DNA from 2 places in the Staphylococcus sp. AS1337 genome. Region 2 is predicted to be linked to the other one. Evidence: predicted binding sites of a transcription regulator. Region 2 holds the regulator's gene; the other holds the start of a gene.
What was found. Region 2 encodes LexA, which represses DNA repair genes until DNA is damaged. Its sites were predicted from a motif close to CGAACATATGTTCG; they were not measured.

Region 1 (3,438 bases), on a different contig from region 2:
GAGCCTAGCGTTGTTAATGTTGTTAAACCAATAGTTGTATTCATCATAAATAATACAATAATTACTTGAATGATTAACATAGTTAAAGGCTTTCTAAATTTAATGGCTTTTCTATCGTAACTAAAAATAAAAGAGATTATTAATGCGAATAGAATACCAGTAATAGAAAATAGAATGGACATTTAAATCACCTACAATTGAGTGAAAGCAACAGCTATTTTAGCTCCTAGAACTGCATTGTTTTCAACAAGTTTTATATTTGTTTCTAAACTCTTACCTTCAGATTTTTCGACAATTTTCCCAAGTAAAAATGGTGTGGAATCCTTTCCACTAATTCCTTTTTCCTCCGCTTCTTTTACAGCATCTGTGATAATGCAATCAATATATGATTTAGATAACGCATGTGCTTTGGGTACAGGATTAGCAACAACGATACCACCACTTAAATCTAAATCATTTTTAGCTTTACAAATTTGAGCAATAGTCTCAGGTGAGTCTGCTGAACTGTTTAATTTAATACCGCTTTCAGGAGTGAAAAAGGCAGGCAGTTCCCCGGTTTGATAACCAATCACAGGTACGCCTTTTGTCTCAAGGTATTCAAGTGTTTTTGGTAAATCTAAGATCGATTTAGCTCCTGCACAGATAACAGTGACATTGGTTTGTCCTAATTCTTCTAAATCGGCTGAAATATCCATAGTTTGCTCAACACCTCTATGTACGCCACCAATTCCTCCAGTAACAAAGAATTGAATATCTGCTAATTCGGCGCAAATCATTGTAGATGCAACCGTCGTTGCACCGATACGTTTAGTAGCAATAATTTCTGCTAAATCTCGACGTGATACTTTGGCAACATCGTCATGTTTAGCTAGTAATGTCAGTTCTTCAGGTTCTAAACCTATTTTAATTTTCCCATTAATTAAGGCGATGGTTGCAGGTATTGCACCATTATTCCTAATAATTTGTTCAACATTTTTAGCCATCTCAACATTTTGTGGATAGGGCATGCCGTGTGAAATGATAGTTGATTCTAAAGCAACTATAGGTTTATTACTATCCATGCCTTGTTGTACTTCTTGTGAAAATTCAATGTATTGTTTCATCTTTATACTCCTCCAAATCTCTAAATAATTGTTTTTTATCTAAATTTTGACGAACGGTGTAATTTGTTTCTATCGTTTTTCTGGCATTTATCATGCCAGCGTTTAGTATGTCATCTATACCTAAACCATTTAGCCAACTGAAGACCACTGCACTAGAAAATGAATCGCCTGCTCCTGTCACATCTACAACCTCATTTGAACTGAGAACGGGTTTAATGATTTCTGTTTTTTTATCTTTATAGATAAGTTCTTGAACTCCATTTGTGATGATTACTTTAGAGACACCATTATCTATCCATTTTTGTGCAGCATTTTTCATATCATTTGTGTTTTGGATTTTTATATTAAAATAAGCTTCTGTTTCATCTCGATTTATAATAAGCCAGTCTATTGCGTGTAATGAATCAGGCATATGTTTCATTTTTGGTGATGATACAGGTATGATTACTAGTTTAATGTTATGCTTCTCAGAATATGCGCACAGAAAATCAATGGCAGGTTTACTTAAATTTAAATCTGCGATAATACATTTGGCTTTAACTAGTAAATGTGTTCGTTTAATTAAAAATTCGGGTGTGATATAGTCGTAAACTTCCATATCAGCTAAGCCGTATTGCATATTACCATCATTGTCTATGAGCGCAGTGTAAGAGCCAGTGTTTGCATTTTCTATTTGTTGCACATGATCTAGGTTCATGAAAGGACTTGATAATTTGTGTATCATGTCCCACTCACTGTCATTACCACTGGTAGATAAAAATGCTACGGTTTCACCCATTCGACCAAGATTTTCTGCAATATTTCTAGCTACACCACCTATAGAACGTGTAGAAGTTACAGGATTGGAAGTTTCTAGTTGCAATGTATGATGGACGTAAAACTTTCTGTCTAAGTTAGCAGCACCAATACATACAATAGGATAATTTTCGTTTAAGACATAGGCTTTACCTAAGACATATTCTTTGCGGATTAATCCTGAAATAATATTAGCTACTGCAGGTCTTGATAAACCAATTGATAGTGCTAATTCTTGTTGAGAAATAAATGGATTGTCTTGTATGCGTTTCAAAACCTCTCTTTCATTACTATTCATAGGTGAGACCTCCTTTTTATAAAATTTAAACAATTGTTTGAAAATAAACTTTTGTTTGTATTTAAGCGAAGTCTAGCATGTAATTTTACATTTGTATACGCTTACAAAATAAAGTTGCGAAAATTGTGACAATTAAAAGGGGCCTTTGTCACATATTTGAAATAAGTGAAACCATTGATACATTAAGGTTTTAATCGGTATTGTTTTTATAGAATAATATCGTTATTTTATTTTTGAAAATTATTTTCAAACGTGAACAACGTCTATTATGAGTGTGAAATTATAAAATAAAAATAAAGATGAAATGTATTTTCTATAATGAAATATTTAAGAAAGAAAAAGAATGATAAAATTGCAAGAAATTTAAATTATATGAAATTTAAAAAAATATTATCTTATAGATAAAAATCTATTGACTAAATAGTGGGATAGGAATAAACTAATTTTAATCCGATAAGAATAATAAGAATAGAGGGCGAGAAATGAAAAAATTATTAATGGTGTTAATTACTTTAATTTTGGCAGTGACGCTGGCAGCATGTGGTAATGACTCTTCAAGTAAAAAAGATAGCGAAAGTAAAAATAAATCAGTTAGTGAGAATAAAACATTTGTAGTGGGAACAGAAGGAACTTATGCGCCTTTTTCGTTCCACGATAAGAATGATAAATTAACTGGCTATGATATAGATGTAGTGAAAGCAGTAGCTAAAGAAATGGACTATAAAGTTAAATTTAAAGAGACTCAATGGGATTCAATGTTTGCAGGATTAGATTCAGGTAGATTTAATGTTGTAGCTAACCAAGTTGGTATTAACGATGAACGTAAAGAAAAGTATAAATTCTCTGAACCATACACTTATTCTAAAGGTGTATTAGTAGTAAATAAAGATAATACAGATATCAAATCATTTGATGATGTTAAAGGTAAGAAATTAGCACAAACATTTACTTCAAACTATGGTAAATTGGCAAAATCTAAAGGTGCAGAACTTACAAAAGTTGATGGATTCAACCAAGCAATGGATTTATTACAATCAAACAGAGTAGAGGGTACGTTTAACGATAATATTTCTTACCTAGATTATAAAAAACAAAAGCCTAATGCCAAAGTAAAAGTGATTGAAGGGAATGCTGAAAAGAGTCAATCTGCTTTGACTTTCAGTAAGAAGGAAGACGATGAAACAATCAAAGAAGTTAATAAAGCAATGAAAAAATTAAAAGATAATGGTGAATTAGCAAAAA
Region 2 (3,438 bases):
ACCATGTCCAGCTGATAATACAAAACGATCTCTGTCAAAGAAATCTTTTGATTGGGGATTAAAATTCAAGTGACGTGTCCATAATGTGTATGCCATAGGAGCAGCGCCCATTGGTAATCCAGGGTGTCCTGAATTTGCTTTTTCAACTGCATCGATACTTAGCGCTCTAATCGTATCTACCGCTAATTGATCTTTTTCTTTATTCATCTAAATGACTTCCTTTCTTTTAGCAAGTTTCTATATTATTATACCTTATTTGGTATCTATTTAACAAAAAATTGATTTAGTTTTTATCTTCTTTATTTTTAGAATCTAATATATTTTTCACTTTATCAGGCGTTACATCGTTTCCTTCAGGATCTATGACTCTTGTACTTTCAATTTGTTGCTTAAATTTTTCTCTAAATGAATCTAAGTAAGCTTTTCTCAATTTAGATTGTTCTTTAGCTTCTTTTTCAGTCAAGCCTTTTTCTTTTTTCTTTTTCGCTAATTCATTTATACGTTGTAAATCTACACCGTCTTTATCAGCCATAATAAACCTCCGATATTGTTGATATAGAAAAATATAACAAAAAAATGAACGAAACTAAATTGTTTCGCTCACAAAAACACCATTATATTAACATTTACATTCACTAAAGTTCACGCCGCTAAAAACTATTAGTGAACAGCTGCCATCACTTGCTGTGAAGTTTGTTCGCTTTGTAGTTTAGTTTCATTATTACTCTGTTCGCCATTTACTGATTGTCTTGTCATTTGATGGTCAGTCATTTCGTACGTCTGTTCTGAATTCGCACTATTGTGTGCACTTAATATAAATAAGGCGCAAAGTATCATTGTCACCGTTAAAACTATAATATAAGACTTTATTTGCGATTTATAGTTCTTCATCATTTATAACCACTCCTAGAACATTTGTTTGTATAGTTACTTTATCAGAACATCTGTTCTATGTCAACAACCAGACGAACAAACGTTTGTAAAAATGCTATAATCATGCTATAATTAAGTTAAATTAAATTAGGGAGTGCCTATTATGAGAGAGTTAACTAAACGACAAAATGAAATTTTTGAATATATCAAGCAAACCGTCCAATCCAAAGGGTATCCGCCAAGTGTTAGAGAAATTGGAGAAGCTGTTGGATTAGCCTCTAGTTCAACAGTTCATGGCCATCTATCTAGATTAGAGGAAAAAGGTTACATTAGAAGAGATCCAACTAAGCCTCGTGCCATTGAAATTGTGTCAGAACAATTGGGTGAATCAATTAATATGGAAGAAACAATCCACGTTCCTGTTATAGGGAAAGTAACTGCGGGTGTACCTATTTCTGCGGTTGAAAATGTTGAAGAATACTTCCCATTACCAGAACATTTCACTTCAACACATAATAGCGATATATTCATCTTAAATGTTGTTGGTGACAGTATGGTTGAAGCTGGCATTCTTGATGGAGATAAAGTTATCGTAAGAAGTCAAACTATTGCAGAGAACGGAGATATCATCGTTGCGATGACAGAAGAGAATGAAGCGACTGTTAAGCGTTTCTATAAAGAAAAAACTCGTTATCGTTTGCAACCAGAAAATAGTACAATGGGACCAATTTATCTTGATAATGTAACTGTATTAGGAAAAGTGGTTGGATTATTTAGAGAAATGTAATTGATATTTTGACCAATGCTAACACTCTCAAAAAGAGAGGGTGCGCTCATCGCGCACCCTCTCTTTTTTCATCTTTTTTCATCTTTTTTCTCTAAAACGTCTTTTACTTTTTCAAGTATATCTTCTGTTTTGTCTTTTTTGTTTGTTGTCATAACTTTTCATCCTCACATGATAACAGATACCCTCACACAACAAACCTTAAACATTATCCAGTATAATTTTCTGTCCAATAAGGCTGACGATTTTTATTAAAGTCAACACCTACACCAAGCGTATTAAATTCTTTCTTAAGAATATTCTTTCTGTGTCCTAATGAATTCATTAAGTCTTGGTGAGCATAAATACTATTTGTTTGACCATATGCCAAATTTTCACCTGCTGCATTAAAATCGTGTCCGTCAGCTTCCATACGATCAAATGGAGTATCGCCTGATAAATTATTATGATCAAAATAATTATGTTCAGCCATATCTTTACTGTGTTTTCTAGCCGTCTCAGAAATACTAGTAGAATATTTAAGTGGCTCTAACTCATGCTGTACACGTTCTGAATTAACTAAATCAAAGTTTTGCAATTCAAAGCTTTGTGCTAATCCCTCAGATGGTGCGCCATATTGTTGTTGTAATCGGTTTTCCATTTTTTCACTAACTTGTAATAGCGCTGTTAAGTTATTGCTCTCATGTTTATCATAAAAAGCTGTTGTGTATATTTTGTCTTTATGAAAATTATCAAATTCATCATCTTGAACATCAAATTTCACATGTCCTTTTTGCTTATCAGTAATAGGTTTACCTAAACGGTCCCTTACCTTATCTTTAGGTGTGCCATATTTAATTTTTGATTTAGATGATATAACGTTTTGGTTACTATATAGCGCATTTACTTTATTATCTATATAACTAACCATCACAAATCCTCTATAACTATCCGAATAATACGTGTGCCAATTTGTACCATATTCATTTGATGAGACACGTTGGGAACTCCCTAGCTTTTCTTCTACAGCATCTTTAGTCATATTCATTTGAATATTGTTAACTGCAAATTCTTGTTTACTAGGTACTTTCAACGCATCTTCATTAGTTGTTTTTGATGAAGACCAATCAGCAACTTTATCCTTTAATTGCTGTTGTACTGTAATCATTGGTTCTGTTTCTTTGATTGGTAGGACAAGAATAACTACTAAGAAAGTAAGTACATATAAGAATAATTTTCTAATTTTTTACACCTACTAATATATTAGTCTCTATCACCATTAAAAATTGAGTTTCTTACAATTACATAATCCACTTTTCTTAATGATTTAAGGTCAGTGCCACCCGCATATGAAATTGAACTTTGCAAGTCTTGTTGCATTTCAATCAATGTATTAGATAATGACCCTTTGTGCTCAACAAACATTTTCTTACCTTCTACATTTTTATGTTCACCTTTTTGGAATTCAGAGGCGCTACCAAAATATTCTTTATATAGTTTGCCATCTAATTCCACTGTTTCACCAGGTGACTCTTCATGCGCAGCAAATAATGACCCAACCATTACCATAGATGCACCAAAGCGTATAGATTTAGCAATATCACCATGCGTTCTAATACCACCATCAGCAATAATTGGTTTTCTTGCTGCTTTACTACAGTGATTTAATGCTGATAATTGCCAACCGCCTGTACCAAATCCTGTTTTAATCTTAGTTATACAAACTCTTCCTGGTCCGATACCAACTTTGGTAGCATCTGCACCAGCGTTTTCTAATTCGCGTACACCCTCTGGAGTACCAA

Region 1: a site for LexA is predicted at 2,223-2,236, ahead of ACSUE0_RS06890 (carbohydrate kinase). Genes of this name have one in related genera too.

Annotation. Positions count from the first base shown of each region.
Region 1 is NZ_JBOIHZ010000003.1:290,660-294,097, reverse strand. Features, by position in the region: gene ACSUE0_RS06900 (NupC/NupG family nucleoside CNT transporter) at 1-182, opposite strand, end outside; gene ACSUE0_RS06895 (pseudouridine-5'-phosphate glycosidase) at 192-1,103, opposite strand; gene ACSUE0_RS06890 (carbohydrate kinase) at 1,087-2,196, opposite strand; gene ACSUE0_RS06885 (amino acid ABC transporter substrate-binding protein) at 2,679-3,438, shown strand, end outside.
Region 2 is NZ_JBOIHZ010000002.1:476,879-480,316, forward strand. Features, by position in the region: gene tkt (transketolase) at 1-207, opposite strand, end outside; gene ACSUE0_RS05000 (DUF896 domain-containing protein) at 284-532, opposite strand; gene sosA (DNA damage-induced cell division inhibitor SosA) at 661-894, opposite strand; gene lexA (transcriptional repressor LexA) at 1,037-1,660, shown strand; gene ACSUE0_RS05015 (CAP-associated domain-containing protein) at 1,866-2,804, opposite strand; gene guaC (GMP reductase) at 2,900-3,438, opposite strand, start outside.